Regions from separate parts of the Enterococcus sp. AMC1252 genome, predicted to be linked through region 4. Evidence: riboswitches for the same ligand, from Rfam matches in the RefSeq annotation. Region 4 holds a riboswitch; each other region holds the start of a gene.
What was found. A riboswitch is a leader RNA that binds a small molecule or an ion and turns the genes downstream of it on or off. The one in region 4 is predicted to bind magnesium.
Positions count from the first base shown of each region.

Region 1: it holds a riboswitch for magnesium, as region 4 does, so the genes downstream of both, AC4BB5_RS07595 (phosphatase PAP2/LCP family protein) here and mgtA (magnesium-translocating P-type ATPase) in region 4, are expected to answer to the same signal.
Region 2: it holds a riboswitch for magnesium, as region 4 does, so the genes downstream of both, AC4BB5_RS04330 (LCP family protein) here and mgtA (magnesium-translocating P-type ATPase) in region 4, are expected to answer to the same signal.
Region 3: it holds a riboswitch for magnesium, as region 4 does, so the genes downstream of both, AC4BB5_RS07900 (MgtC/SapB family protein) here and mgtA (magnesium-translocating P-type ATPase) in region 4, are expected to answer to the same signal.

Region 1 covers NZ_CM177097.1:1,602,383-1,610,782, forward strand. Annotated here, with positions in the region: gene AC4BB5_RS07590 (ABC transporter ATP-binding protein) at 1-1,784, shown strand, start outside; M-box (ykoK) riboswitch at 2,041-2,208, shown strand; gene AC4BB5_RS07595 (phosphatase PAP2/LCP family protein) at 2,490-4,064, shown strand; gene AC4BB5_RS07600 (diaminopimelate dehydrogenase) at 4,154-5,125, shown strand; gene AC4BB5_RS07605 (hypothetical protein) at 5,430-5,591, shown strand; gene AC4BB5_RS07610 (hypothetical protein) at 5,581-5,949, shown strand; gene nrdI (class Ib ribonucleoside-diphosphate reductase assembly flavoprotein NrdI) at 6,006-6,452, opposite strand; gene AC4BB5_RS07620 (DUF8821 family protein) at 6,675-7,136, shown strand; gene AC4BB5_RS07625 (hypothetical protein) at 7,276-8,355, opposite strand.
Region 2 covers NZ_CM177097.1:933,855-942,254, reverse strand. Annotated here, with positions in the region: gene AC4BB5_RS04340 (helix-turn-helix domain-containing protein) at 1-691, opposite strand, end outside; gene AC4BB5_RS04335 (FAD-dependent oxidoreductase) at 681-2,015, opposite strand; gene AC4BB5_RS04330 (LCP family protein) at 2,173-3,087, opposite strand; M-box (ykoK) riboswitch at 3,221-3,389, opposite strand; gene AC4BB5_RS04325 (hypothetical protein) at 3,654-4,151, shown strand; gene AC4BB5_RS04320 (DUF4809 family protein) at 4,225-4,617, opposite strand; gene AC4BB5_RS04315 (YusW family protein) at 4,889-5,707, shown strand; gene AC4BB5_RS04310 (WxLIP family cell surface protein) at 5,782-6,831, opposite strand; gene AC4BB5_RS04305 (WxL domain-containing protein) at 6,917-7,519, opposite strand; gene AC4BB5_RS04300 (adhesive domain-containing protein) at 7,555-8,400, opposite strand, start outside.
Region 3 covers NZ_CM177097.1:1,668,012-1,676,411, forward strand. Annotated here, with positions in the region: gene coaE (dephospho-CoA kinase) at 1-228, shown strand, start outside; gene nrdR (transcriptional regulator NrdR) at 605-1,090, shown strand; gene AC4BB5_RS07885 (replication initiation and membrane attachment family protein) at 1,103-2,509, shown strand; gene dnaI (primosomal protein DnaI) at 2,509-3,438, shown strand; gene AC4BB5_RS07895 (hypothetical protein) at 3,540-4,004, shown strand; M-box (ykoK) riboswitch at 4,164-4,334, shown strand; gene AC4BB5_RS07900 (MgtC/SapB family protein) at 4,559-5,215, shown strand; gene AC4BB5_RS07905 (GNAT family N-acetyltransferase) at 5,245-5,745, shown strand; gene mgtA (magnesium-translocating P-type ATPase) at 5,977-8,400, shown strand, end outside.
Region 4 covers NZ_CM177097.1:2,385,091-2,393,490, forward strand. Annotated here, with positions in the region: gene hemW (radical SAM family heme chaperone HemW) at 1-1,070, opposite strand, end outside; gene mgtA (magnesium-translocating P-type ATPase) at 1,380-4,040, opposite strand; M-box (ykoK) riboswitch at 4,159-4,329, opposite strand; gene AC4BB5_RS11335 (LysR family transcriptional regulator) at 4,947-5,828, shown strand; gene AC4BB5_RS11340 (LysR family transcriptional regulator) at 5,856-6,746, shown strand; gene AC4BB5_RS11345 (glycerophosphodiester phosphodiesterase family protein) at 6,859-8,400, opposite strand, start outside.

The DNA of each region.
Region 1 (8,400 bases), 780 kb from region 4:
CAGTGGAAAAAGCCAAAGATTTTAAAGGAACACTCAAAAAATTAATCTCCTATATTGGTGCTTATAAAATACCCGTTTTCTTTGTAATGATCTTTGCAATTGCTTCAACCGTGTTTAATATTTGGGGTCCAAAAATTTTATCACAAGCAATCACAGAATTATTCAATGGTTTAATCAAAAAATATCAAGGAACTGGCGGCATTGATTTTAACAAAATCGGTGGGATCTTGCTATTTATGCTAGGACTTTACTTAGTTGCATCTGCTTTTGGGATCATACAAGGTTGGATCATGTCAACAATTTCACAAAAAATCACGTATCGTATGCGTAAAGAAATTTCAGAAAAAATCAATCGCATGCCGATGAACTATTTTGAAAGCCGTACAACTGGTGAAGTATTATCACGTATTACCAATGACGTAGATACATTAGGTCAATCTCTAAACCAATCAATCACTCAGTTGATTACATCTGTTTTCACAATCATTGGTGTTATCATAATGATGCTATCGATTTCTGTGCAAATGACAGGTATTGCGATTTTGATCGTACCAATTTCAATGATTTTGATTTTGATTGTTGTAAAAAATTCGCAAAAATACTTTAAAACACAACAAGAATATCTTGGTGTAATCAATGGTAAAGTAGAAGAAACAATCGGTGGCTATAACATTGTGCGCCTATTCAACGATGAAGAAAATTCACTTAAAGAATTTAAAACACAAAATGATGTCTTATTCAAATCAGCTTGGAAATCACAATTTCTTTCTGGTTTGATGCAACCAATCATGAACTTTGTCGGAAATTTAGGGTACGTTGCAGTAGCGATTTTTGGTGGGATTTTAGCTTATAATGGTACGATTACAGTCGGAGATATTCAAGCGTTCATCCAATACGTTCGTAACTTGACGCAACCTATAGCTCAATTGGCTCAAGTATCGAATTTACTTCAATCAATGGCAGCAGCAGCAGAACGTGTCTTTGAATTCCTTGAAGAAGACGAAGAAGCTCAAACCGTTCCAAATCCAGTTAAAATCGATAAAGCTAAAGGAATGGTCGACTTTGAACATGTTCGTTTTGGTTATACACCAGACAAAATCATTATCAATGATTTCAGTTCTCATGTTGATCCAGGGCAAACTGTAGCAATCGTTGGTCCTACTGGTGCAGGTAAAACAACAATGGTTAAACTATTGATGCGTTTTTACGATGTAACATCTGGTGCAATTAAAATCGACGGTCATAATATCAAAGACTTTAACCGCGCAGACTTACGTAAAAATATCGGGATGGTTTTACAAGATACTTGGTTATTTAAAGGAACCATCATGGAAAATCTTCGTTATGGACGTCTAGATGCGACGGATGAAGAGGTTTACGCAGCAGCAAAAGCGGCTCATGTTAATCATTTTATCCAAACATTGCCTGGTGGCTACAATATGGAATTAAATGAGGAGTCTTCAAATATTTCCCAAGGGCAAAAACAACTATTAACGATTGCTCGTGCAATCTTGGCAGATAAACCAATATTGATTCTTGATGAAGCGACGTCATCTGTTGATACAAGAACAGAAGGGTTGATCCAAGGAGCTATGAATAACTTAATGTCTGGTCGTACATCATTTGTTATTGCGCACCGTTTATCAACGATCAAAGATGCGGATAAGATTCTGTATATGCAAGATGGTGACATCAAAGAACAAGGAACACATGAAGAATTACTTGCGCAAGGTGGCTATTATGCGTCACTTTATAACTCACAATTTGAAGAGTTAGACGAGTAAAAAAGTTTAGAAAGAAGAGGATGGGACAGAAGTGTTTAACTCCGAGAATTAAGAAGGAGTTGCTTCTGCGCCCACCGTTTATTCGGATTCCTTGAGGCTGAGATGTAACTCATAGAGTTATGTTCCAGCTTTTTTTTTATCTAGACACAAATTAGTGTTATAAAATCGTGGACGTAAAGTTAAGAAAAACTAAAGAGTCTTAAAACAACTTGAAAAAATTTTTTTTCAAGGGTATTATTGTGAAAATTAAATAGATAAATAACCTTGTTAGGTGAGGCTCCTATACAAACATAGGCTATTGCGCAGAAACGTCGAAAGACGCCAATGTGTAAAACAGGAATTGTCGAATTAAGGCTTTTCATAAAATAGCTAAGAATGTTTCTTTACGTTGTATAGTGCTAAAACTCAGACGATGAGATTGATTGAAAGTCAAACGTCTTAGGAAAAAAATGTTTGGCTTTTTTCTTTTGGTGTATAAAAAACTATTTTGTGTACCGACTGTAGGTCGTCTTAATACCTGTTTGTGTTATTTTTGGAACGTGGTTAGATGGTGGACGAGATGACTGCTAGATGAGCCACTCCCATCAATTAGGAATTATAATCATTTAGCGTTTTTTTAGTTGAATGACATCCCTGTGAGAAGGGCTTATAAAATGCCTTTAAAGTAACTGCTTTACTGAATATATGAATGAAGGGATCTATCGCATGTATACGTTAAAAGAAAAGAAATTTACCCCAGCCATTTTAAGTGTCGTATTTTTTTCATTACTAACCTTTTTAGTTGTAAAAAAAGTCCCATGGTTTATTCAATTAGATTCTGCGATTTATCGCTTTAGTTGGAAACCTAATGAATTGTTAACTAATATTGTGGAGTTAATTGCCAAAAGTGCTACGATCGTACCGATTTTTATTGTGTGCCTTATAGTTTCATTTATACTTTGGCGAAATAAACATAAAGTATTGGCGGTTTGGCTGATCAGCAATGTTTTAGTAGTCAGTGTTTTTGGGTTTATTTTGAAGCAGCTTGTTGCGAGACAGCGACCAAATGTGGAGCAGTTAGCTGAACGAACTTCATATAGTTTTCCTAGTGGTCATTCGCTTTTAGCCATGTGTTTAGCTTGTTCGATGATTTTGATTATACAAACTGTTTATTTAAAGAAAACGTCTTTAAAAAATACTTTAATTGGTTATGTTCTTTTGATTGGCTTGAGTCGAATTTACTTACGAGTTCATTTTCCGAGTGATGTGATTGCAGGTTTTCTTTTAAGTTATGCTTGGGTAAATATTTCTTTTGCCTTCTTACAAAGAGTGTATCTTAATAGGGAATTTTCGACCTCTAATGCTAAAAAAAGGTTCATCCAGAGAACTATTTTAGGTGCCCTATCATTGCTTTTATTGCTCGTTGCTGGAGCTTCCGTTTATGGTGCTACGGTATATCAAAAAGTCCAAAAAACTGCTGATAAAATGTATCAACCACTAAATCGAAAAACAAAACCAGCAGAGTTAGGAAATAGTGAGCCGGTTAGTTTCTTACTTTTAGGCATCGCAAATGATTCTAAGCGTAAAACAGATTTTCGTGCAAATACAATCATGGTTGTGACCGTCAATAATCAACTAAAGAAAACGACGATCACCAGTATTCCTAGAGATGCTTATGTCGAAATTGTTGGAAAAGATGGTGTATATGACAAAATCAATCATGCCCATTCATTTGGTGGTGACGAGATGATGATCAATACAGTTGAGCATTACTTAGATATCCCAATCAATCATTATTTTGTGATCAATATGGATGGATTAGCTGCTTTAAGTGATGCAGTTGGCGGCGTTACGGTCAACAATGATTTTGAGTTTGATGCAGAAGGAATTCATTATCCAAAAGGTGAACAGCATCTAGGGGGTTGGGAAACATTACAGTATGCGAGAATGCGCTATGAAGACCCTTTAGGCGATTATGGCAGACAAAAAAGACAACGAGAAGTAACGATTCAACTTACTAAAGAATTAACTTCGATGAAAAGTGTGTTTCGCTATCAAGAGTTACTGAATGTCATAGGTGAAAATGGTCAAACGGATATGACACTAGATCAAATGACGCTCTTGATGAAAAATTATCAGAAAGCCTTAGAGAACATTGAAAGTTATCAAATGCAAGGTGAAGGATTTACTGGAGATGGTTTTACTGGAGAAGAAGGGATTTCATATCAGAGTATTTCCGATGAGGAGAAACAAAAAATCATGACTGAATTAAAGAAACAATTGAATATAGTAGAGCAGTAAAGAAACCAGCTCATTTTTTTCAACTTCCAATTGTCAGATGTCTTTTTCTTTTGGTATAATCTGATTTATAGAAGTGGAGGAATGTTAGTATGATAAAAGTAGCAATCATCGGATACGGAAACCTTGGACGCGGGGTTGAACGTTCGATAAAACAAAATAAAGATATGGAATTAGTGGGGGTTTTTACAAGAAGAGCTCCTAAAACCGTGGAAACAGAAGGTGCTGAAACATTTACGATGGACCAGCTGAAACGGAAAAAAGGCGAAATTGATGTCTGTATTCTTTGTGGTGGGTCAGCGACAGATTTACCTACACAAACACCAGAATGGGCTCATTTATTCAACACGATCGATAGTTTTGATACGCACGCTAAAATCCCGGAACATTTTGCTAAAGTAGATCAAGTAGCCAAAGAAAATCAAACAACATCAATTATTTCAACGGGATGGGATCCAGGGTTGTTTAGTTTGAATCGCTTGTATGCTCAAAGTATTTTGCCAGTTGGGCAGACGAATACCTTTTGGGGTAAAGGGGTCAGTCAAGGGCACTCTGATGCACTAAGAAGAATCGACGGCGTGATAGATGCCGTTCAATATACAATTCCAAATAATGATGTTATTGAAAAGCTTAAAGCAGGGGAACAATTGGATTTGACTACTCGGGATAAACATTTTAGAGAATGTTTTGTCGTACTTGAAGATGAATCGAGAGCAGGAAAAATTCGTGAAGAAATCATTGCAATGCCGAATTACTTTGTGGATTATGATACGGAGGTTCATTTCATTTCTCAGTCTGAATTGGATCAAAACCATAAAGCGATGCCCCATGGTGGGACTGTCCTGCATACAGGAACAACACACGAAAATACCAAACAAGTCATTGAATATAATTTACAGCTGGAAAGTAATCCTGAATTTACTGCAAGTGTTTTAGTTGCTTATGCAAGAGCGTGTGTTCGTTTGGCTAAGGAAAAACAATTTGGGGCATATACTGTTTTAGATATTGCACCTAAATATTTGTCTACTCGAACAGATGAGGAATTGAGAAAAGAGTTATTGTAAAAAAACTGAATTAAAACAAAAAGAGAATGTTGATTGCAGCATTCTCTTTTTATTGTTGAACAACTGATCAAAATAATCCTTCGACTTAACAATAATGACTAGAGTTTTGAGGAATTTAGAGGAGCTGAGAATGTATTGTGATTGTATGAGGCTTAAAAAAAGTTTATTGAAAGATTTTATAGATGATTTAAAGAAGGCGGTCATTTTTGTGTTTTGTAAAAACGAATATGATCTATTTTTTTTAATCAACTAACTTATGATTAACTTGTGAAATTACTTTCAATAAAAGATAAGGTGGTAGAAAATGAAAAGGATAGTAAAAAACTTAAGACTCAAAAAAGGAATAGCAATAGTCGTATTGCTTAGCAGTTTGATTGGTGCAAGTTTATATTTTGGAGTAACTGGGTACGCAGCACTACCAACTGGAAAAAAAAGTGAAGATGAGTGCCTACACAATGAATGGTGATTTTAAAGGGAATTTTAGAGGAACGCCTGAAGTTGGCAATTGGGAATATGCTGTTTTAGGGACTAGTAGTGATGGCGTTTATTTAGATCACAAAGGGTTCAATATCTATACAATCAGATCTGCCAATCCCTATACAAGCGGTTATGATTATTGGAACTTTTCTTCTAGAGGCTATATTTATTTGGATGCTAAAAGTAATGCACAACGATTTGTAATTGTTGACAAAGGCGATGGCTACTATAAAATTTTTCATAACGGTGTTCCAATCAACACTTATTTCTGGGGTGGAGGCATACTGAATTATATCAGTGTTGGTGAAGCGAGCGGTTATGATGAAACAAAGTGGAAATTTCATTGAAAAAATCTCTCCATCACATTAATGAAGAGATAGAGGAGTCTTGCTTGTGATTGAGTTTATGTTTTTTTAATGTTAATAACAGACGCCGCTAAAATGGTAAAGACACGTTCTAAATCTTCTTGGGTACCTCGGAGTTCATAGTCAGCTAAAAAAGGAAAATCAAATTTCTGAGCATATTGTTTAGCTGTTAAACAATATTGATGGTTAAAGTTTTTATTCCCACTACCAACAACACCTAAACAATAACGAAAATTCCCATGATACTCCAGGTATTCCCTCATTGTTTCCGTAAGAATCTCTGTATCGCCATTGTCGACTCCATTTCCTCCGTCTAAATAGGTCGGAACAAAAGTGAAAAAAGGAGTAGTCTCGTCATCAAGAGTTGAGTTTTCCTGAATTTCTTTCGCTTCTATTTGGGTGTTATGTTCTGTAGCAGCATATGAAACAAGGCGTTTTACAAATGAACGTGTATTACCAGATATGGATATATAAAGGATTTTCAATGTTGGAACCTCCTAAAATTGTTAAGACATACAAATTATTGTTCACTTTATCGCAAACTAACTATTCTAACTATAGTAAATGATCGATAAATTTACAACTTATTTTATCAATTGTATTCAGAGTAAAGACAACTTCAAGAAGATGCATTCAATTATATTATTTGTCATTCATGTATTCTTTACATATAATATTCCTATACAAAAAAGAAAAGAGGAGCCAATATGTCATATAAAGTAGATTTTAAAAATGTCTCAACAATTGGTTTTGAAACATCTCCCGTAGCAGATGCATTAGCTGGATTACGTGCGAATGAAGCCCGTTATTATTGGAATAAATACAAACATGAATTTGTGACTGACCCTGCAAGTGAAGATCCTGACACTTTGGCTTGGATCGAAAAAGTTTTAGCGGAACGAGAAATGACATTTCCATATAAACCCTTAGAAGTTTCAAGTTTTGAAGTAGATGGTATCAAGATGGCCTATGTTTTTTATGAGAATGGTCTGGCTGTCAATGTAATGTATACGCTTGAAGAAGGTGGCAAACGAGCTGTCGGTTTTAAGCTGTCGGATGGGATGGATGTTCCAGCAGAATTTGATGGTAAGTTTAAATTCGCTCGACAAAAATCAAAACTAGCAGGCACGATTAGAGGTTCCTTCTTTGTTATTAAAGGTGAGTACTAAGCTGAGTACATGCTAGGAATAAGCTTCTTACTGAGAAAAAGTATACTGTTTACTTTATCAAGAAAGCATGAGATTTTAGATAAATAATAAAAAGTGATTAGGGTAATATTTTTAAATATCCCAGATCACTTTTTTATATTTAAAGATCATCATTTATAGTAATTGTTTCATAAAGCCAGTTATTCAATTTCATTTCAGCTTTTGCGTCTCCAAGATTTGGTGCTTTGTCTACTAACATTCTTCCTTTTTCTAAACGATCTAAGGCAGTCTTGGTATCATGTTTAACAAAATAATAATAAGCTGCTTCTATTCGTTTATTTCCCATTAGAGGCTGTATTAAGCTCGCTGTTACCTTTTTATCCGACCATAGTTCAAGGAGTCTGAGATCTTTGGGGTTAGTGATTGCTAAAGAGAAGATCAATTCTTTTTTTACTTCTGTTTGATACAACTCGATCAAGTCATCTAATCGACTCCAGAGTGATTCCATTAGATCATGTAAGCCAGTCCAATCGAAGGATTCCGCCAGTCGAGCGATTTGTAAAAATTGTTGATAATCGTTGAAATAGGATTGTTTAGAACCTGTTGGCACTGACTCAAAATATCGCTCAGGAAGTTCTAGGTAAGTCAAGCCTTGATTCAATTGATAGTTTACTTCAAATTGTATATACAATAAGCGTTGTTGTTCTTCGCTAGAAGAGGCAATTTTTACACTCATCCCGTCATTAAAACCCATAGGAATGGCATTCGTGAAAGCTATAAAAATTCCTGTAAGGACAAAAGTATCAGCTATTAATGAATGAGGAACAAATAAGATTCCAACGACAATGCTAGCTACTATATTTGCGAAAATTCCTCCTAATAAATACATCCGAAATGGAAATTTTCCTTTTTGATACGGCGGAGGCGCCATCAAACATTGTCCTAGAGTTCCAGGTACTTTTAGGCGACGAAATTGGATTGATCCGTTTTGTTGCCAGACCCACATAAATGAAAAAATCCGATAACTCACCATTTTATATCCAGTTAATTGCCCAAAAAAACCATGCCCAGCTTCATGGATGGCAATATGGAGAATGAATGTAATAACTAGCGCAAAGAAAAAGCCCACGATATCAAGCCCAGATAATGTATGATCTGCTAAAAGATAACCAGCAACATAACCGATGACTCCTCCAACTACTAGCATTGCCAAAATAGAACCCACTTTTTTTAGTTTCATATTACTCCTCCTTTTTATAGTTCTATTCTACCTTAAAAGTAAAGG
Region 2 (8,400 bases), 1.5 Mb from region 4:
CATATACTTGACTCTTACTGTATAATTCTTTAAATGTTTTTGGCTGAACAACGATTCTTTTCTTACTAATCGTCAACCACAAACTGATTTTCAATCTACTATGTTCCTCAAAAGTAAGTGACAATGCTTTTTCTAGAGCTTCAATGATTCTCAAATTTTGAACCGACAATGTTTTTTCTTGATGTATTTCATATGGTGTTAAAAACCAGTAAATTTGAAAATAAAAATAACGAATCTGTAACTCTTCCCCTTTTAACTGACCATTGCGGATTTTAAGATCAAACTCTTTTAACAAAAGATTCAGTTCTTTGATTTTTCGAAATAAAGAAGACTCACTGATCATAAATTTCGTCGTCAACTGAGCAATCGTAAATTCACGGTAATGAAATAAATAATCAATCAGCTGAAATTTGATCGATGCCCGAACATAATCCTCCAAAACTTTACTAATAGAAAATTGATCTGACATATGGATCGCTACCCATTGTCCATCATAAAATAACGAACAATCTTTTTCATAAGGCTTCAAATAGTAGCCTAACTCCTTTAAATCACTTTCAAATGATGCTTTTGATACCCCTAAATAGGTCAATAACTCATCATCATTGACTCGACCACCAGCCAAGATCACTTTCTTTAAAATGCCAACTTCTCTTGCCTCTTTTTTATCCAACAATCCTTCAATCTTCATCTGCTTCACTCCACAAACCTTCAAAACCTAACTGGTTCGTGATGTCTATCACGTTGGAATAGTAAGGATGATATAAAAAATCTTTTTGGTAAAACTCTTCAAGTGTTTGTCCCATTTGAATCCCAAGTGCGAATGTGTTGATTTTTTCAAGAATATCAGCTTTTGAAACTAATTGGGCACCTAATAGTTTATGGCTCTCTTTTTCAAAAATTATTTTTCCATAGATTTTTTCCCCCCCAGAAAATAAGGAGCTTTTTTGCTGAACACGGGCAACGGAAATAGGCTGTTCATGAAACAAGCCTTCTGCTTCCGTCAATCCAGTGCTAGCTACATAATAGCCAACAAGTTTTGTACCAATCGTACGAATTGAGCCAACAAATGGCATCGTTGGTTCTATAAGATTTTGCGCAACAACTAAGCCCGTTCTTACAGCATTGTTCACCAAAGGGATGTAAAATGACTCTTTAGATAAACTGTAAGGCACTTGGATACAATCACCAATCGCAAAAATGTCAGATTGAGAAGTTTGCAAATAGGCATTCACAAAAACAGTCTGGTCCGTATGTGTTCTAATCTGTTCATCTAAATAAGCTAAATCAGGACGAACGTTCATAGCAAAGATAGCACTATCGCACACAAACTCAGATTTTTTTGTTTTGATCAAAAGCCTTTCGTCTGTATCTGTAATTTTTTCTACTGTCTCATCAAAATGAAACACAACACCACGAGCAACCATCTCAGCTTGTACCGGTTGAATCATTTCTTCATCAAAATACTTAAATAGCAAGTAATCCATACTCTCAAAAAGATGAACTTCTTTGCCTTTTTTTAGCAGAGTGTCAGCTGCTTCCCCACCGATTTGACCACCACCGATCACTCCTATTTTATTACTATTTTCTAACTTCTCGATAGCGTTTAAAACGCCAGGTAAAAATTTATATTTTAAAACTTTTTCTGAATTACTGCCACAAATTTTCTGTGACCATTGACTAGACCCTGTTGCTAAAATCAATTTATCAAATGACATAAAAAAAGCTGTATCCTGTTTTTCATATTTAATAATATGCTGTTTTGAATCCATGCTGACTACTTTTGCACTCAATAATAAAGTAATATCGTTGTCGTTCAATTGTTGTTCCGAAACAAACTGAGCTGTTTTTATTGAATCAATCGTTTCATTAAAATACAGATTGATGCCACCAGATAAATAACCAATTGTTTGTTGCTTCTCAATTAAATAAATTTCAGCTTTAGGATGTTTTTTTCTGATGGCTAAAGCAGCCGATACGCCAGCAAATGAAGCACCAATGATTACGACTTTCACAGTAAAACCTTCTTTCTAAATAAACCGTTTTCTTAAAGAATAGCATAAGGCTGCTCTTAACGCATAGGGATACGCTAATATATTTTATGTAAAAAAATGATCTGTCCGCTCAATATAAAAAGAGCAGACAGATCAACTTCACTTTTATAATTCCATTTTACTTATCTTTCATAAAATCCTGGATCGCTTGAGCATTTTTCTGCTCATCAAGTTCGATTACACTACCAGATTCGGTATAATCATTAAAGTTCCATGATCCCTCTATTGGAACAGATAGTGATTTTAACGGCTTCACTTTTCCAGAAAGAAAGTCCTTCGCTAAATCGATCAATAAACTTGTTGGTACATTTGTATCGATTTTCCCAACCATTTTTCCAGCAACTTGAGGCAGTTCCCATACTGGAATCAAATCTTTAGATTGCTCGACCAAAGCATCCATCACTTGCTGCTGACGTCTAATACGGCCAAAATCCCCTTCTTCATCCATTCTAAAGCGAGCATATTGCAATAAACTATTTCCATGCAATGTCTGCTTCCCTTTCAGAATATCCACACCGTCTAAGTTGATATCTTTTTCAGCATCGATCGTTACTCCTTTTGGATAAAGCTCATCAATGATGTCACTGAATTCTTTAAAGTCCATGACAACATAATAATTGATTGGTAAATCAAAGTTCGATTTCAAAACATCTTTTGTCATTTGTGCACCGCCATATGCGTATGCTGCATTTATTTTATCTTGCCCGCCATCAGGAAACGTCACGTAACTGTCTCTCATGATCGAAATCAATTTAGGTTGTTTCGTTTTTCCATCATAGTGAGCGACCATCAACGTATCTGACCGTCCCTGATCTTCATCATCATCTCTAGAATCATTCCCAACGACCATAACGGTTAACTCTTTATCACTCGTTTGCTCATCACCAGTAAAGTTTTGGTTTTTATTAGGAAGTTTTGATTCACTCTCCTCTTTTGCCGTTTGGAACGATATAGCTGCATAACAGCCCACACTCACAACCACAAGAAGAATCGATAATAGGGTAATAATCACTATTTTTACAGATTTTTTCATTGTTTATTCCTTTCTACAGCTCTAATGGTTTCTCATGTAAAAGAAAAAATCCCCTCACCAAGAATACTCAGCGAAGGGATTAGATTACAAAGTTTAAACACATGACATTCGCCACTTATCTATAAACTTACCATGATCTTCTCTTCGTTGAGTTTTAGCACTATATAACGTAAAAAGCATTGCTTTTAGCTACTTTGGAAAACGCCTTAATTCGACGAATTCTGTCCTACCCGTACCTGTCTTTCGACATTTCTGAGCAGTAGCCTGTGTTTATATAGGAGCCTCACCTAACAAGTATTTAATTCATTTTAAACTATAATCGTATCGAATCACAAAGTCAAATTAAATTTTATAGAAACTGAACTTCAATATTTATGTTATTTAATGAAAAGTACTTTACATCTATAGCTCTATTAGATGCCCTACAGAAAAACAAATATTTTAAACTAAAAAAATCTTTACATTTTCTTAAATAATAGCTGTTTTTTCTCAAATAGTAACTTTACATAGACAGACAAGGATTTATCTGTTTCAATATTAAAAGAGTCAACATTTGGAGGATATGCATGGAAAACTTTTTAGAAAAACAACAAGAATTCTTTTTCAGCTTTTTAACAGATAGTATCGATAATTTTTTACTAGATCATTCTGACGAAATTTTTTATGTATTTGCTTTAGACTGCACTATTTATGAAGAAGGTGAAATCAACCTTTACTTCAATACTGTAGATCTTTGGCAAGAAACCACCGATTATTATACAAGTAAAGGCCTCAGTAAAGCCCAAATACAAGAACTGAAATATAATGCTAGTGACTGGGATGAAAATCAACGGGTTGCCTCGCTTCATCTATTTGATGACTGGGTAGAAGACGAACAAGATATCGAAACAGTTCTTGAGTGGCTTTGTCAGCAAATAATACTCTTAATTGCCAGTGATTCATTTGAGCGTATCCCTAAAACAGAAGATTTCAAATTATTGGTCTACGATCATGATGAACAGCCTTCTGACTCACAAGAACGATTTGAAAAAATTGGAATGTCTGAGCTTTTTCAAATAGACTAATAAGAAAGAGGTTGGGAGTAACTTAAACAGTTATGCCCAACCTCTTTCTTATGTCTTTGAAGTTTTGAGAAGTTTAAAAACAAAACTCTAACTCCTCTATGTTGAAAAGAGCTACCAAAATTTCATTTACCTGTTCTGCTAATTTTTTTTCGTCTATAATTTGATCTTTTGTTGCAATTTTCGCTCGATCATTTGAATACGTCAGAAAATCATACTCTTCCTTCAGTGTTACCAGACAGTCCTTTTTTTTATATAACGTATAATCATCGACAGCATCCATCTGATATTCACGTTTGTAGCCATTTTTTAAAGCAATGGCTGTTATCATAGAATTGACAGTCAACACTTCCAATGGAATAACCTGCTCATCAATCATCAAGGTGTAATTTTCATCCTCAATAATACCACAAGCATTGCAGCCTCCATCCAATAAATTGACTGTTTTGGTAATTATCGCTTTTTTCATCCTTATTGATCCTTTCTACTATTACTACACATATTATACCAAAATAGAAAAGTTAATGAGACTATTAATTTATCGAATCGCCAACTATTATAAAAGAGGATTTTGTTCAACAAAACATATAGATAATTTCTAGATAAACTACATGAAAAATAAATATATTCTAAACATTATTAGAAATCACTCATATATATTTACTTTATATTTTCTATGGATAATAATATAGGCAAGCTACTATTTATAAAATAGTAGTAAAAAAGAGGAGGTATTTTTTATGAAATTTTTTAAAGGTATGATGCTTGCAGGATTAACAATCAGTTTATGTTCAGCTAGTTTGGCAATGGTGTCAAGCTCAGCAGACGCAGCAACAGTGGTAGAATCAAATTATAATAAGACAGTCACTTTATTCAATAAAGCGGACATCTTAGAGTACACGGGTTTATCATTAACTAGTTCAAATGTATCATCAGTTTATAATGAATTAGTTAAAGCAAGTACATGGGAAGCAGCTGGTTATAGTGCATCACAAGCGACTGTGATCGCAAGAGATTTTGGTAGAAACTATAATAAATCAGTAAACTTATTACAAAAAATGACGTATCAAAAAGAGTTACATCTTAAAGTTATCTTGATTACTAAAGGATATCAAAAAGCAGAATTTGGCTTACAATCATACTATGTACCAGAAACACCTGCTACTCCTGAAAAACCTGAAGTTCCTGAGACTCCTGAAGTTCCAGAAACACCTGTTACTCCTGAAAAGCCTGAAACACCTGAACAATCTGATTTGAAAAAATTAGAAATTCAAGTTACCTACACTACTGGACAACAAATTCAATTACAATACCAAGTAAATTCTAACGGTACCATCAAAGCTCAATACCAAGACAAATCTAACAAAGTTCAACTGCAAGGCAGTGCTGCTGAAGATAAAATTGAAGGCATCATCGCTGGTTTAGACTTGAAAAATGGTAGCGAAAAAGAAATCACTTCACACATTTTAAACAAATTAGGTCGTGGTACAAGCTACAAACAATTCCAATATCAAGGCCAATTCAACGATAATACCCAAGTTAAATTTAAACTTAAATAAGCAATAGAAGACTCAATCATCACAAATCAAAGACCTCGTTTCTACAGCGCAGATGTAGAGACGAGGTCTTTTGTTTATTTAATCTGTTTCTTTTTCTGCCACAAAATGTATGATTGAATCAATACTAGTAAAACCAATAAAATAATGAATAAAATCAACCACAGGGGTACTTTACTTTCAACCTTAATATCTTTATTCTCTTCATTGATCAGTTTTGCTTGCTCTCTCGAAATTTCAAATTCATTTTCAAATTCCCATTTTTTGTCCTCTTGCATAATTTGAGTTTTACTGATATATTTTCCCGGTTGTAATTGCCTTTTAATCGGTACAGGAAATTCCATTACAGAATTAGGTGCCATTTCTAGTGCTTCTTTTTCGAATTTGATTACAGATGTGTCCTCTCCTTTTTTTCGGATAGCAAATTTTAGGTTCATTTTTTTTGAAATTGCTGCATTTTTGTTCCGAATCGAATGAATCACAGAAATTTTCTTACCTTGTTTTGATTGCGCAACCTTTACGGAATCCATTTCATAATCAGGTAAAATCTCAACATCTGTTTCATTCAAAACAACACCAATAACATAATGAAATCTCTGCTGAATGGTCACATCTTTATTTTTTGTTTCACTTTCAGATACATTTTTGGTAAAACGCAATCCACCAACTGTAACGCCATCATAGTTTTCTTTTGGCATCAACAAATGAAATCGAGCAATTTTCGTTTCATATGGCTGTAAAGAAATATTCGTTTCTATCACTTTAACGAGGGATTCAAAAGGATATTTTAGGCTCTTATCTTTGATCCCTTTTACCGTATAATCGATCATGCCTTCTTCTGTTGTCGTGGCATTGATTGCATTGACAGAAATGGAAATTGGGGCATCTTCCGGATTAACCAATTTGACTTGTAATTCTTGTTCCTCATCCGGCTGCATTTTTAAATCAAAATAAGATTTGTTAAAATCTATTTGATTTTGAGGAATCATTGCTTGTACATAAAAACTATTTGTTTCATTACTTTTTTCATTCGCTGAAACCGTCTTTGTATTAAATAAACAAAATAAAAAAATAACTCCAACTGAACAGACTATCTTAATACCCTTTGACCTATACCATCCTTTCATCCAAATCACACCTTTAATTTAATCAGAAAAAAGAGAGTGGAATAAAAGAGTTCTCATTCCACCCTCATTCGCTCACACTTTGAGTCTAGGGCGCATCTGCCAATGTCCAATCGATCGTAGAAGTGTGTTTACCAAGCGTTGCCATCGCAGCAGGCACATCAAGTGTTACGCCTTTGCTTTGAGCATCTGGCCAAGTGAATGTCCAGGTTCCTGCTCCGGCACCCGCTCCAGCAGTTGCAAACGGTGATGCTGTTGAAGCGCCGCTCGTTAATTTGATTGTATTGACAGGTGTTGGTGCATCAGCATCACTATTTGTTTCAGCTTGCGTATTCTTAAAATTTAAGCTAGCATTTGGTAAAGAATCTGCAGCTGAACTATTTTTAAACCCATTCAATTTTCCACTCAGTTTCCAACCTGCATTTGTACCTCTAGCATCTGAAACAACGACATTGATTGCATCTGGATTAGTTGGAATGTATGAAGCATCATTCACTGAAATTGTTTGTGATGCATAGCTGATAGTAGAAACAGCTTCTAACGTTAAAGCACCTGGTGTAAAAGTGACATCCAAATCAGTTGCCTTATTAATATCAGCAGCTGAAACAGATTGCCCTAAAAATAACGTACCAAAAACAACCGATAATAATAAAACGCTTGAACTAGTTGAAATACCTCTTGAATTCTTCATTTTATACACCCTTTCTTTATTGGTAAAGCATCTATTTATTTGGCTCCGACAGAAACAATTATTCTACCGCTTGAAGCTGTCTCAGTGCCAAGTGTTGCCGTAGTATTAAAGGTAATCGATGTGCCAACGGTCAATTGACGGTTAGAAATATCTAATGCGAACGTGCCATCTGCGTTAACAGATGTTTCTTCGTATACATTCCCTGGAAATCTTACTCTAACTTTAAATTGGGTTCCTTCAGGTGGATTAGTCATTTTTACGCTTCCTTTAATCATTGTATCTCCAACAAAAATTGGGTTTACAACTGGTGTCGGAACAACATACCCTTCCAATGAAGGAATCTTACCTACTGCAAAAACTACACTTTCACTATTTTTACCTGTGAATGACAGCGGATGCTCTGCAACCGTAACTAATCTGAGAGGGTTTCCCTCTTTTAGATTTTTATCAGCTACAGAAATTGAGTACGTTCCATCGGCTTCAATCGCTACTTTCCTAAATGAACCGTCTGGAAATTGAACTTGGATAAATAATTTAGTCCCTGCTGGAAGATTATTTGTATCAACAGAGCCTGTGATAAACTTACTACCCTCATTCACAGTTTTAAACTGCGGTTTTGGTACTTGATAACTTTTCAATGGATCTACAATCACTTGTTTGATTTCAGGCTCACTGACTTTCGTTCGCTTACCGTCGCTAGCTTCAATCATTATTTGTAACTGATCATTCCCTTGAGGCTGATATTTACCAAATGGAATCGTAAAGCTTCCATCTCCATTGATCGCCCCAGTTAAGGTAATTCCATCTGGCAACAAGACTTTAGCTGTAAACACCACATCACTTGGCACTGGCTGAGCTAGCTCAACTTTGCCATTAAGACT
Region 3 (8,400 bases), 720 kb from region 4:
GAGAAATTTGTAGATATAGTTGCGGTGGTGTATGTTCCAGAAAGAATTCAGTTGGCTCGTTTAAAAAAACGAGATCATTTAACTGATAAGGAAGCAGAACAGCGAATAAATAGTCAGTTATCAATTGAAATAAAAAAACAAAAAGCTGATATTATTTTTGATAATCAAGGTACTAAGTTGGCGACGGAAAAAATAGTGAAGAAATGGGTATCAGAAAATATTTCTTGATTATATAACATATTTAAATAACTGACAACGAAGACGTAGAAAATTTTATTTCTATGTCTTCTTTACCGATACATATAACACAATAAACTAATTATTAGTGGTGGATTCAATAAATTCTAATTTTCAAGCGGAAATTGTTTTTTTAGATAACTAGTAAGCGACGGATTAAGTCTAAATAATTGGTTGGTTAACGGACCTACTTGATTTTATTGAAATTAGGAACTTGTTATTAAATCTGTTTTCTTTAATCAGAAAAAAATGCTTAAGAAGTGATTGTAAATGTCTGGTTTCTCAAGCATTTCATGTTATAATATAGATAACAAACTAAAACTAAACTTTAAAAATAGATAATATAAGGTAGAATGAGGTGAATACTATGCGTTGTCCAAGATGTCATCATAATAATTCCCGTGTAATTGATAGCCGTCAAGCGGATGATGGTCGTGCGATTCGTCGCCGCAGAGAATGTGAAAATTGTAATTACCGATTCACAACATTTGAACGGATCGAAGCAGCTCCATTGCTCGTTATCAAGAAGAATGGTGATCGGGAAGAATTTAATAGAGAGAAAATTTTGCGTGGCTTGATTCGATCAGCTGAAAAGCGCCCAGTTGCCATGGAACAAATGGAACAAATCGTAGATAATGTTGAGAATCGCGTGCGTAGTTTGGGGGAAAATGAAGTCTCAACTACTTTAGTCGGCGAATATGTCATGGAAGATTTGGTCAATTTAGATGAAATTGCTTATATTCGATTTGCCAGTGTATATCGTCAATTTAAAGATATGAGTGTATTTTTAAAAGAATTGCAAGGTATCGTAGATAAAGCAAAATCTTCAAATTCAGATACAACGAATGAATAAGGAGGTCTTTCCTTGAAAGACAATTGGAAAGAAGTCCATCCTAAAAGTATTTTTCAAGCAGCAATTCCCTACCCCTTATCCAATCAAGAGCAAATGATACTGACCCTTTTGTATCAGCCGATTATTGGGGCTGAGGCTTTCAGTTTGTATGTGACACTTTTATCAGAAGTAGAAGGAACAAGCATTAGCGAATCACTTTTTCATGCTGATTTGATTACGATGATGGATATGAGTATAAAACAAATCGAAGTAGCAAGAAAGAAGTTAGAAGGAATCGGATTATTATCGACTTTTTTTAAAAACGATGCTGAGTTAGGTGTGCATTTCTTATATCGCTTGAATCATCCTGAAACGGCTGAACGCTTTTTTAAAGATGAAGTCTTGTCATTGACACTTTTAAACAGTGTAGGACAAAGAAAATTAGATAAATTATTTGATCGATTTAAACCAACATTCGTAAATTTAACAGGTTATGAAGAAATTTCAGTTGGGTTTAAAGATGTGTATACTTTCAAAGAGGAGCAAATTATTTCTGAAAGTGAGCAGTTAAGCAGAATGGAGCAATCTTTTATCGATCCGCGACCAGCACAAACCGTCAGTGCAGTTGATGAAAGTTTTGATTGGGCGTATTTTGTTCAAGGAATCGAAAAACTTGGAATTAAATTGCCTGATAATAGCAATGGATTCAAAGAGGAAGTTTTTGTTTTTCATAAATTATTTGGGATCACTGAATTGGATATGATCGATTTTTGTTCCAAGTCATTTGATTATTATACAAGCAAGATTGATGTCAAAGACTTTGAAAGAGCGGTCTATCGAACCTATGATCCAGATAAAAAACAAAGAATTAGTGAGTTTCAAAAGAATGAGTCCGTTGATTTATCTGCTGAGGATCAACAAACCTATCGCTATAACTCACTAAAAATGAATGGTCTTTCAACCCAAGATATCCAGATGATCATGGATAGCGAAAAAAACTTCCCTCTCAATTATTTGGAGGCATTAAAAAATGAACGTGGGGGGTATACAACGCCTCAAGAACGTTCATTGGTCAAATATTTAGTGAGTAAATCTGGCTTGCCTAATAGCGTAATCAACGTTTTGATCAATTACGTTTACAATATTCAAAAACAACCAACACTAAAAGCTGATTATGTAAATCGGATTGCTAATGAATGGGCGCAAAGTGGTATCTTCTCACCTGAAAAGGCAATCGAGCATGTACGTGAAATCGCTAAAAAAGGCAAAGAACAAAAGCAAACAAGACAGCGCTATGGCCAAAATAATCGACCGATTCGTCAAGAGACTTTACCAGATTGGGTAGAGAATCCTGTAGAGGAGCAGAAATTATCCAAAGAGGAACAAGCGCGTCTTGATAAAGAAATTCAAGATTTTTTAAATAAAGGTGGTGGAAATTAATGGAAGATGTAGGGAAAGAGATGTCAAGAATCATTCAAAGCAGAGATATGGGTGAGCGATATAATGAGTTAGTTGAGGTTGTATTGAAAGATACCGATGTCCAAACCTTTATTCAGGAAAATCGTGAACGATTGACGGATGATGATATTCGGAAAAGTTATTCAAAATTATATGAGTTTGTTCAAGAAAAACGCAAGTACCAATTGAACGACCCAACAATGATCGCTCCTGGATATGAACCTAAATTAACCTTGAATTTCCATTATATTGATGTTACATACGTTCCAACAGAAGCACTAATTGCCAAACAAAGAGAAGATGAGATTCGCAAAAGAGTTCGAGCAATGGATATGCCGAAAGATGTTCGAGAAGCAAGTTTAAGTAGATTTGACACAGCATCTCAAGGGCGTGCTCAAGCCATGGCAGAAACAATGAAATTTTTAAACGAGTATACTTCTAATCCAAAAGAATTTCATAAAGGTCTTTATTTACAAGGAACATTTGGCGTAGGTAAATCCTTCTTACTCGGTGCAATTGCCAACAGCTTAGCTGAACGTGGGTTTGTCACAACGATTGTTCATTTTCCAACCTTTACAGTTGAAATGAAACAAGCAATCGGTAAAGATATGGTTGGGCCTAAATTGGATGCTGTCAAAAAATCACCTGTTTTAATGATTGATGATTTGGGTGCAGAATCAATGACTTCGTGGATTAGAGATGACGTGTTAAGCGTTATTTTACAATATCGAATGCAGGAACAATTAGTGACGTTTTTTTCATCCAACCTTGATTTAAAAGATTTAGAAAAGCACTTATCTGTGACGCAACGTGGCGAACAAGAACCTTTAAAGGCTCGTCGAATCATGGAACGTATTCGCTATTTAGCACAAGAAATAACGATGTCAGGGAATGATCGTAGAAATGGTTAGCTGTCTATTTACTAGACGGCTTTTTTTGATGGTAAAGGATGATGATGGACTACCACAGAGAGTATAGCTTATAATAAAGTATCAGTATTGGAGGAAAATCTATGAAAAAAATCGCATTAACAATACTAACAATTTTCTCATTGGCTTCTTTAGGCGCATGTACGAAGAATAAGGAAGACTCACCAAAAGGAAGTGAAAAAACCTCTATGAGTAGTAAGCAAAGTAAAACAACGGAAGAAACATCTAAAAACAATGAACAAGCAAGATCAGTGTTTACAGCAATTTTAGTTGAAGATGCTAAAGAAAATGATACGGTGGATCATTCGACTCGTTTGGTTTTAAAGGAAGTTGAAGCAATCGAAGATCCAGAAAAAATCGTTGGTATGATGAAAAATGATGGTGTTATTCTGAATATCTCAAAAGAGCAATTTGCTGATGGTGTCGCAGAGAATGATTTGAAATCAGGAGATAAAATTAAATTTACACTCGTCGGTTTACCTGCAATGACAATGTCGATTCCGCCACAAGTAGCCGGAAATTCAGTGATTGAAGTTGAAAAAATTTAATAAATATAAGGTGACCGCTGCTATGATGACGACAGATATACGTCTTGTAGTAGTGGTTACTTGCTTTTTACTCTTAAATCAAAAATATTTTTTGAAATAAATAAAAAAATATTGACATTTGTTTTACAACGATGGTATAGTGGCACCTGTAAGATAACTAAATAGATTTGTTAGGTGAGGCTCCTATACAAACACAGGCTACTGCCCAAAAACATCGAGAGATGCCAATGGGTAGAACAGGGATTGTCGATTACAAGGCTTTTCATAAGGTAGCTAAAAGCTCTGCTTTTTACGTTGTATAGTGCCAAAACTCAACGACTAGATCATGCAGGCTTTTTTTTGTGCGCTTATTTATGACCTTCCGCTGAGTTTTGGCGGAAGGTTTTTTGCTTTTTCATCAAAGATTCGTCGCAGGAAAAATGCTGTGAATCACTATGATTGATCGAAAGGCAGAGTAGATGATGAACAGTACTTGACGAACGAAAAGACCAAGAGAACGCCATTAAAAAGCAAATCCAAGAAAGGAGCAAAGATATGAATTTTTAATAAACATTATGGCCAGTATTTTTGCAGGAATGATCATTGGGGCAGAAAGACAGTGGCGAAAAAAATTAGCTGGCATGAGAACGATGACCTTAGTAACATTCGGTTCATGTCAATTTGTTTCATTATCTTCTTTGATTCAAGACGACAGTAGTCCAACACGAGTAGCAGCGCAAGTGGTCAGCGGGATTGGATTTCTTGCTGGAGGAGTGATTTTAAGGGAAGGATTTAGTGTGACTGGCGTCAACACAGCGGCAACTTTATGGTGCTCAGCAGCAGTTGGCAGTATGATTGGGGCTGGATTTGTGATCGAAGGAGTCGTGTGTGCAATCATTTTAATGCTAGTCAATATTTTGTTAAGGAATTTATCGTTCAAAATAGATGACTACACCGTTCAAAGAGAAGAGGAACAAACAGACTCGGTTCATTATCTGTCCGTTATTGCAAGTAATACTAGCGAAGTTATGCTTAGAACAGAGATTATCCAGTTGTTGGACAAGTACTGTTTAACGTTCACTAAATTTTCTTGTACAGATTTAGCTGGAAAAAAAGTTCGACTATTTTTGGAAATCGAAGCAACAAGGAATGGGACACTTGCAGTAAATACGATTATTTCAGAATTATCTCAGTTATCAGAAGTCATAGAAATCAATCAAATGAATAACTAAAAGAACGGAGGAATCAATATGGTAAAACAGTGAGGGTAAAAATCGTAAATTGGAACAGCGAAGAATATTGGTCAGGAATAGATTTAAGAAATAAATTATTAAAAACAACTGCAGGTAAAGCGTGGATCAAGGAGGTTCCCTTAAATGAAAAAAAGGATATTCACATGGCAGCGATGATTGATGGAAGTGTTGTGGGAACGTTACTTCTTTCAAAGAAAAACCAAACAATTGCTCAAATCAAACAAGTGGCCATCAATGAAAATTATCAAGGATTTGGTGTAGGGAAAAAATTACTTGAATTTGCTGAAAACCTTGCAGAGCTTATGAATTTTCAATCTATATTTTTAACTGGACGCAAGCAAGCTTGGGGGTTTTATGATCATTTTGGGTATCGTAGTATCGGGAATTCCTTTTCAGATGGTCAAGTGATCTTAAAAAAATTTGAGAAAAAGCTCAATACTAAAAAGAATGCAGGAAAGCCAGAAATTATTAAATATATAACACTAAAGGAGATGGAAACAAATGGATGACAGTAGTCAGATGATCAAGGACTTATGTAAAAAGAGCCTGTTGTTAAAAATATGTGGATACTATTGTCTATTTGTTTCTAGTATAGTCAAGTAGCTTCCTCCGATAACAGTACTTCTTTTTCCATTAGTCCGTCCCCTAAAAATACCAAATCATTGAAATTGAATGAACGATTGTGTAGAGGCAGCGGTTACCATTTCAGTGATCAGAGTTTTAGAAAGAAGGAGAAATAAATGGAGAAAAGAGTACTAGTAACAAAAAAGAGTAATCAATCCTATGAATATTTTGCAAGAAACTCGATAGAAAATATCATCACGTATTTCAACGCTTCAAAAGGAGGATTAACACATCAACAAGCTGTCCTATCTAGAGAAGAATACGGAGAAAATGTCATTACACATGGTAAAAAAACACCATTGTTCATTGAAATAATCAAAGCCTATTTTACCCCTTTTACAATTGTCTTGCTTACGTTGGCAATCATTTCATTTATCACTGATTATGTGATTGCACCGCCAGCTGATCGTGATCTTGTCGGTGTATTGATTATTTTAGCAATGGTTTTGATTAGTGGAACTATGACCTTGATTCAATCAGTTAAATCAAATCAAGCAGCCGAAAAATTGAATAATTTGGTAAAAGTTACAGCAACTGTCATTCGTAGAAAGAAGACAGTTGAATTGCCAATAGAAGAAATTGTTTGCGGAGATATCGTAAAATTATCGGCAGGAGACATGATTCCAGCTGATATACGACTAACGAAAACCAAAGATTTATTTGTTTCTCAATCGGCTATGACTGGTGAGAGTTATCCTGTAGAAAAAAGAGCAGACTATAAATTAAAGGTGAATAGTGTTGAAACAGAATACGAGAACATCGTTTTTATGGGCAGTAATGTCATAAGTGGTAGCGCGGAAGGCATTATCGTTTCAGTAGGAAACGATACACTTTTTGGTAAAGTAGCGCAAGATGTTTCCAATAAAAATCCTCAAACAAATTTTGAAGTGGGGATTAGTAGAACGTCATGGTTGTTGATTCGGTTTATGTTAGTGATGGCACCGGCAGTATTTTTGATCAATGGCCTAACAAAGGGCGATTGGGTTGAAGCCTTTCTTTTTGGGTTATCTGTTGCAGTTGGATTGACACCAGAAATGTTACCGATGATTGTTACAACTAATCTTGTAAAAGGTGCTTCAAGCATGGCGAAAAAAGGAACGATCATTAAAAACTTGAATGCGATTCAAAACTTTGGTGCAATCGATATTTTATGTACAGATAAAACAGGGACACTAACCCAAGACAAAATTATCCTAGAATATCATTTAGATTGTGCTGGAAAAGAAGACAGCCGCGTATTACGCCATGCTTTTTTCAATAGCTATTATCAAACAGGATTGAAAAATTTAATGGATGTTGCCATCATTGATGTAGCGAAATCAGAGCTATCAATCGATCCTTCTGATTATCGAAAAGTAGATGAAATTCCATTTGATTTTAAACGTCGTCGCATGAGTGTCGTGATCGAAGATACTTCTGGAAAAACGCAAATGATCACAAAAGGTGCCGTAGAAGAAATGTTGGACATTTCAAGCTTCGTTGATTATCAAGGTGCAGTTATGCCTTTAACTGAAGGACTTAAAAATGAAATTTTAAAAACAGTTGAAGAATTAAATGAAGACGGATTACGTGTATTGGCGGTTTCTCAAAAAACAAATCCAGCAACGATTGATGAATTTTCTGTTTCTGATGAAAATGAAATGGTTTTAATCGGCTATCTTGCCTTTCTTGATCCTCCAAAAGAAACGACAAAAGCAGCTTTAGAAACGTTAAAAAATCATGGAGTCGGTGTTAAAGTTTTGACAGGTGATAATGCGTTAGTGACAAAATCTGTGTGTAAACAAGTTGGATTAGCCAATGAAGAGCTGATCATTGGTAATGAAATCACACGAATGAATGATTTTGAATTAAGAACGATTGCAGAAAAGTATAATATATTTGTGAAATTAACACCTCAACAAAAAACGAGAATCGTTCAGGTGTTAAGAGAAGCTGGACATACGGTTGGTTTCATGGGTGATGGAATCAATGATGCGCCTGCGATGAAAGAAGCTGATGTGGGTATTTCTGTTGACACAGCTGTAGATATTGCGAAAGAATCTGCAGATGTCATCTTGTTGGAAAAAGACTTGATGGTTCTTGAGCGTGGTCTATTAGCAGGGAGAACAACTTTTGGGAATATCATGAAATATGTCAAAATGACAGCAAGTTCCAATTTCGGAAACATGTTTTCAGTCGTTGTTGCCAGTATCTTTTTACCATTCTTACCAATGTTGCCATTGCAATTGCTGTTTTTAAATTTGATTTATGATATTTCTTGCATGTCGATTCCATGGGATCATGTGGATGATGAATATTTGGAGCAACCTAAGAAGTGGGAGGCTTCAAAAATCGGTTCGTTTATGACGTGGTTAGGCCCCACTAGCTCAGTTTTTGATATTACGACGTATTTATTAATGTACTTTGTTATCTGTCCACAATTGGTTGGTGGCAACTATCAAGACTTAGATCCAGCACAACAAGCGACATTTATAGCAATTTTTCATGCGGGTTGGTTTGTTGAATCACTTTGGTCACAAACCTTGGTGATCCATACATTA
Region 4 (8,400 bases):
TGGATATGGCTTTCATTTTCAATTAACAGTCCTTTTTGAACCAAGTTCGGAATCGTACGTTCATATACTTGATTCAATGATACACCAAATTTTTCTTTAAATCGTAATTTTGATACACCACTCATCTTTCGTAATCCTAAGAAAAGTTCTTCTTCCATTTGATTGTTTAGTGTCAATATTTCTGTTTCAACAGTTGGTAGTTGATTTTCTCTTAACGGCTTTAGATAATGTTGGATCGGTCCGTGATTGCGATAGCGTGTATGCCCTAAATAACCACTCGCTCCAGCACCAAATCCGTAATAATGATCGTTGTTCCAATAAACCAAATTGTGCTGACTTTCTTGACCCTTTAATGCAAAATTACTAACTTCATATTGGGGACGTCCAGCTTTCTCCATTGCTATAATGGTTTCTTCAAACATCTGCGCTTCAACTTCTTGATCCGGCAATTGTAAGCGACCTTGACGTACCCAGTTCATAAACATTGTTTTATTCTCCAAAATCAAAGAATAAAGTGAATAGTGCGGTAAATCAAGTTCGATCGCACGTCTTAACGTATCTCTAAATCCTTCTAACGTTTGCCCAGGCAAAGCATAGATCAAATCGATGCTCACATTTAAAAAGTCTTCTTTCTCTAAAAATTTCATCGTTTCATAGACATCTTCAGCCGTATGTTTTCGTCCAATTTTTTTTAGTAGCTGATTATCGAATGTCTGAACACCCATCGACAAGCGATTTACACCATATTCTTTCATTACCTGTAACTTCTCCTGGGTCAAATCGCCAGGATTTGCTTCTACGGTAAATTCATTTTTATCATCAAAAGGCAAAAGCTCGCGCACACCTTTCAATAGAATAGCTAATTGCTTCGCCGAAAGCGAAGTTGGTGTTCCGCCTCCAATATAGATCGTTTCAGTATTATTACTTGGATATTGTTCTTTGGTTAAACGGATCTCTGTCAAAAGACTTTGAATATACTCATCTACCGGCTGACCTTCTAAAAATACCTTGTTAAAATCACAGTAGTAACAGATGTGTTCACAAAACGGAATATGTATATAGGCTGACATTTTATCATTTTTCAATTTTTTTCCTCCAATTCATAGAAGTCGCTCCATTTTTATTAGTAAAGGAATCTCAATAAAGTATCTCACTTATCTATTTTGACTTTCTTCTATTAAATTTTAGTATGCTCTATTAGTCTAAACAATCTATACTTACAGTGTTTTTAGAACACGTCTCTTATCTTAACATATTCAGTAATAAAATAGTCTACTTTACTCTCTATAAGATAAAAACAGCAAGGAAATATCGCAAACTCGATACTGCCTTACTGTTTGATTAATAGCTCCTCTTTTTCAATACTTTTTTACACCCAGTTATAGGAGTTCTCGGTACTTTCTCATATATATTTTTTTAATGATTGTTACTAAAAGTAAATACGCGATGATTGTTGGAATCAAATAGAAGAAGTAATTTCCTGACAGAGGTGCAAAACCGATACTTGCACCTAAATTTGTGAATGGTAAGATTGTTCCAAGTAAAATACCAATTGACGTAACCAATGTTAAAATGCCAGATGCTCTGCTTTGAAGAAAAGGAATCTTAGGGGTTCTCAATACATGAAGCACTAACATTTGTGACCATAGTGATTCAATGAACCAACCTGCATGGAAAACAGCGATAAATACCAGTTGCTTATCAGCAGTTAGCGAGAAGAAGCTACCACCTAAAATCGCTGGACAAATAATAAAGTACATAAATAAATACGTTACGATATCAAAAACAGAGCTTGTTGGTCCAAACCATCTCATGAATGAACCAATTGATTTAGCTTCCCATTTTTTGGGTTTTTCGACATATTCTGCATCCACATTATCCCATGGAACAGACATACATGATGTATCATAAATCAAATTCAAAAAAAGTGATTGAATTGGTGCCACTGGGAGAAACGGTAAAAAGATACTCGCCGGAATAACAGAAAATACATTACCAAAATTTGAACTTGCAGTCATTTTGATATACTTCATTGTATTACTAAATACTCGGCGACCTGATATGATTCCTTTTTCTAAAACCATCAGGTCTTTTTGTAATAAAATGACATCTGCCGACTCTTTGGCAATGTCAACTGCGGTATCGACAGAAATTCCAACATCTGACACCTTCATCGCTCCAGCATCATTGATTCCATCACCCATGAAGCCAACGGTTTGTTCATTTTTTTTCAAGGCTTTGACGATTTTTGTTTTTTGATCAGGGGTTACTTTTGTGAAGATATTGTATTCATTGACCGTTTGTTCTAATTCAGTCTCAGAAAGCCTAGCAAGAGCTGAACCATTGATCATTTTTTCAGCACCTAGCCCAACCTCTTTACAGACTGAGCGAGTGACTAACTCATTATCACCTGTTAAAATTTTCACTGAAACACCATTATTTTTCAGCGCTTTGATAGCTTTTGATGCCGTTTCTTTAGGTGGATCTAAGAATGCCAGATATCCTTGTAGGATTAGTTCTTTTTCGTCTCCAACTGAATAGTCATCTAATTGATTGTTGACTTCTTTATCTGCAATTGCTAACACGCGCAAACCATCCTCATTTAATTCGTTGACAGTTTTTAATACTTGTTTTTTTATTTTCGGAGTTATTGGAACAATCTCTCCGCTCTGATTGATATGAGAACAGGCTTGCAACATTTCTTCAATTGCTCCTTTAGTGATCAAGAAGCTTTGATTTGATCTTCTATTTTTGATTACGACGCTCATTCTTCTACGATTAAAATCGAACGGAATTTCATCGATTTTAAAGTAGTCCTCTTCATCGATCGATAGCTCCTTTGTAGTCGCTTCAATGATTGCTTTATCAATCAAATTACGAAGACCTGTTTGAAAATAACTATTTAAAAATGCTGATTGCAGAACTTCTCGATCTTCTTGACATGAAGTGTTGTAATGATATTCTAAAATCACTTTATCTTGTGTTAATGTTCCTGTTTTATCTGTACATAAAATATCCATAGCACCAAAATTTTGAATAGCATTGACATTTTTCATGATTGTGCCTTCTTTTGCCATATCTCTAGACCCTTTGACCAAATTAGTCGTCACAATCATTGGTAACATTTCTGGTGTTAGTCCAACAGCTGTTGCAATGGCAAACATCAACGCTTCACTCCAGTTCCCCTTAGTGATGCCATTGATCAAAAAGACTGCTGGTGTAATAACCATCATAAAACGAATCAACAACCAAGTGGTTTTATTCACGCCTAATTCAAAACTAGTTTTTTTCTTATCATCCGCTACATCTTGTGCAATTTTCCCAAATAGCGTGTTGTCACCAACCCGAACTGCTACTCCTACTCCGCTACCGCTGACTACATTACTTCCTAAAAATAGCAGATTTTCGTAATCTGTCTGATTATTATTTGTGGAAACAAAATTTTTAACTTTTTTTTCAACTGGAAAACTTTCACCCGTCATGGCCGATTGCGATACAAATAAATCTTTCGCATGAATCAAACGGAGATCCGCTGGAATCATATCCCCAGCTGAAAGTTTCACTAAGTCACCACAAACAACTTCATCCATCGGAATTTCCATTTCTTTATTTTCTCTGGTGACCGTTGTGGTGATTTGGATCATATTTTGTAGTTTATTGACAGCATTGCTGGTTTTTACCGATTGAACCAATGTCATTGTTCCACTCAATAAAACCATGACAAGCATGATCAAAACGCCAGCAATATCTTTTTCACTTGGTTCCGCATAAACATATTCAGTAAAAAACGAAATTGTTGCCAAAACCATCAATACAACAGTAAAGGGTGTGACGTAAGATTTTATAACAGTATAGACAATTGATTTCTTTTTATCATCCGTGATTTTATTGACACCAAACTGCTCTTTTGAACGATTTACTTCTTTCGCTTTTAACCCGTCCCACGAAGAGGAAAAGCTGTCTAAAACTTTATCAATAGATAGATTTGCTAATTTTTGGTAGGCTTTTTCATGGATCATGTTCTTCATTTCTTTTTGCATCTGGATTATCCTCTTTTCTTTTCGTTGATTGCTGTTTTATCGAACTATCTTCTGGCACATTAACCACATCCTTTCCACACAAAAACGAGCGCACTGAAAACTCAGCACGCTTTGCCGTGAGTCTTCATAATCGTTGAGTTTTGGCACTATACAACGTAAAAAGCATCTGCTTTTAGCTACCTTAAGAAAAGCCTTCATTCGACAATTCCTGTTCTACCCATTGGCGTCTCTCGACATTTTTGGGCAGTAGCCTATGTTTGTATAGGAGCCTCACCTAACAAGAAGAATTACACTCTTATTCTAATGATTTACGCTATTGTTTTATAGACTAAAAAAATTATATTACTATAACTTTTTTTGTATATAGTTCTGCAACCTATTTGAAATCATTGCTAAACCATCTAAAAAAAGAATAGAGGTATAAACAAAAAGGAATGGTTTGATTCATCTTTTTTAGTTATGATAATGCTATAGACGAACATCCCAATTTCGTTTATGCATAAATCCATACTCCTTTTTACAATGTAAACTCTGATAAATCCCACTTCGCTTTTCTAGTGAAGTGGGATTTATTTTCTCTAGAAATATTTATCTTTGGCCCCTATATTTGAATACAAAAAGGAATACTTCTATAAGCAAAAAGAGATGGTTTAACTTTGTCTCTCAAACTATAATGTACGAGTAAATAACCTATTTACAGCACATAAGCAAAACGTTTATCGTTTCTTATCAGTGGGAGACTCCACTGATAAGCCCCCTTCAATCGGTCTGCTATTACCAATGGAAGGGGGCTTTTCCTTTTTCTTACTATTAATTTTTTATATAGTTTTTCAAAAAAAGAACTATTTTAGAAAAACTTATTTTATCTTGTATGAGACTAGTTTTTTAGTGAAGGAGATGGAAAGCATGAAACTAAAACACTTAGATTATTTTTTAGCCTTATCCAAAAACAAAAGTTTTGCGAGAACTTCTGAGGAACTGGGTATTTCTCAACCGTATTTAAGTAGCCACATTCGAGAACTAGAACAGGAACTAAACGCGCAATTAATAACAAGGGATTATGGCAATAATACACTAACACCAGCAGGTTCCGTGTTAAAAAAGCGAGGGGAAGTCATTTTTCAAGAATTCGAAACGGCAATCGCTGAAATCAACTTTCTTGTTCATACTGGAGAAACAGCGACCATCAAAATTGGGACTAATTTGGCTGACACTGACTATTTGATTGCTAAAGTATTAACGAATTTCCAGAAATGCTATCCCTCCGTTTCACTTGATTATAGCTATTATCCTAATTTAGAAGACGCTCTAGAAAATAAAGATATTGACATCGCAATTGGTATTTTTTCAGAAACCAACGATGCAATAACTAGTGAATTGATTTTCTCTGAATCCTATGTCGTTTTCACAAGCAATAAAAACCCATTGGCCTATTTGAATGAAATATCAGCGAATCAATTACTGAATATACCTCTGATACATTATTCAAAGCAAATTTTCGAAAAAAATATTATCGATTCATGGATCTTATCAAACCATCCAGAAGTTAAAAAAAATCGTTCTTATGAACTTCCATCAACAATATCTATATTAAACTTCGTTGATCAAAATTTTGGAGTAGCACTTCTTCCTTACTCTTTAGTAGATTCACTTCCTTTTTACCTAAATGTTTCTGCTATTGAAATCATTGATGCTCCTTTTAGAAATATTTCTATTGGTTACGCTTCAGGTTTTCCGCTTTCCAATACACACAAAGAACTCCTTGATCAACTTCAGTTTATTTTTTAATTTATACTTTGAAAGGGGAACGATACCGTGGAGCTAAGTCACTTAAACTATTTTTTAGCGCTTTGCGAACAAAAGCAATTCACCAGAGCAAGTAACTCACTAGGAATTTCACAAGCAGCACTCAGTAAACAAATACGCAATTTAGAAGACGAAATTGGGACTACTTTATTTTATAGAAACGGTCCAACCTGTCAACTCAGCCCAGCAGGAAAAATACTTAAATCCCATTGCTGGCGTATCAAGCAAGAACTATTATATATTTATGAAGAAATTGATGATATTTCTCCTTCAAAAGATTCATCCAAGACGATCAACATGTCTCTCTTCTTAAATGATTTAGAATTTAAGTTAAACGACACTCTTTCAACTCTGCTTCAAGAGGACCAAGATTTACAGATAAACATAATCGTTTCAGATAATATTTTCAAGTCCCTTGAAACCTTAGAATCTGACATCGGAATTGCTCCTTCTGTAAAAAATATCCCGTCAACAATCAATAAAATCGATATTTATTCAAATGAATATCAACTTATACTGCGAAATGATCATCCAATTTTAGAGCACTCAACTATTACTCTAGATTTATTTGATGACTATCCTTTTGTTTTCTTTAATCAAAAATTTCTTGAGACAAAGACTATTTATGATTGGATGCAGACTAATCTTTCTACACGCTCAAAAAAAAATGATAGCCAAGTCGATACAACCGAATTAATCCTTTATACAGTAAGTAATACAGATGCCTTTTCTATTGTTCCACAATATCTAGAGTGCCACTTAGAGGGATTGAATATCACTTCAATCAACCACAAAAGCCTTCCGCTTAGAGTGATGTCAATATATTTTCTTAAAAATAAATATATGAGTTCTAAATTGAAACAGGTTCTAGCTTCATTCACTGGCAATTCATTTCATTGAATCTACAGAAAAAAACAAGCTAGGATGGACTCTTAGAGTTCCATCCTAGCTTATTACGGTTTATTATAACAATCGTTTAAGTTACGATCGTAGATTAAAACTTAAACGATCGTTAATCATAATCCGTAGTCAAATTATTTATCCCTAATGCTTCCATCTTCTTAAATTCGTTTTGAGGGACTCCCCATAAATTTACCGACAAGCCTTTACTTTGAGCCTTAGCAATCAAATCTGCTCTATTAACAACACTTTCATACTTGATATCTAAACCAGCATTTCCACCTAAACTACTCATTTGAGTAATCATTGGTTCATCTAAAGTTTTAGCTAACAACTGAACTTGAGTATCTGGGAGACGCTTTTTCATTTCCACTAAATTCGGGTAATCAAATGAAATAACCACTGCTGTACTGGACATACCATAAGAAGTAATTAGGTTTGCTAGACTATCATAATCAGCAGGAGCAAGATCTTTTGCTTTAACTTCAATAAATGGAATACTTTGTTTATTATTCATGATCGCCAGAAAGTCTTCCAGTGTAGGGACAACTAATTGCTCTTGCGAATAGCTTTCCTTATTCGATCCTTGATCGATTCGCAATGCTTTTATTTGTGCTAACGTCAAATCACTGATTTTCCCTTTACCATTTGTCATTCGATCAACGGTTCTATCATGCATGATTACCCATTGCTTATCTTTTGTCAACCAAATATCTGTTTCAATTCCCCAGCTATCGGATTGTTGAAAAGAAGGTAGAGAGTTTTCAGGTGCAACTTTGTGATTCCCGCGATGGGCTACATAGCGAATATCATCCATCATTTCACTAATTTCAATATTTTCAGCTGAAATATAGCCCTCCGTTGTTCGATACACTTTCTTTTCAGAATTAAAAACGATTCCTTTCACATAAGCCATGCTATTTGCGGGTAATTGTTTAGCAGACTTAGATAAATTTCTGTTCTGAAACAGTGTTGTTTCTTGCATAATTCGAATGCGAACTGGACGCCTCAATTCAATTTCAGCAGTCCCGGCATCACATTCAGCCTTTAATCCATTCATTGCGATTAATTCTGCTTTAGCTTGATAAACCCCATTATTAAAATCAAAATCTTCATAATCGACATGAACTTTATACGAGCCATCAAGTTGTTTGACTCCCACATAAATGTTCTTATCACTTTGATCCTCTTTAGACCACACAGGAACTAATATTTTTTCAATATCTGCAGCACTTTTAGTCTGAATATTTACATCAAACTGACCTTTGCCAATGTTTGCATTATCCACTTCAGCTTCTATACCAGGCTGATCAACCACAAACTCACCAAAATCAACTAATTCAGTTTTTCCATTTTCTTTTGTAATCAATAGTTTGACCTGATATCGTCCTGCTTCTTGATGTTCCTTGATTGGAATATCAGTTTCCCACGTACTACTTTTAGGATGATATTGTGCTTGATGGATTTGCAAATCGTTTGGTCCATTCACTTCTGCAAAAGTTGGAAATTCAACTTTTTCTATATGTTTCACACTTGATAGATTTACAATCACTTTATAAATGGTTTGTTTATTATTCATATTTCGTAAACGAAAAATAGGTCGTGTTGCTGGATATTTGACTAATTCATCTTGCGACCATGGATCCGTCAACGA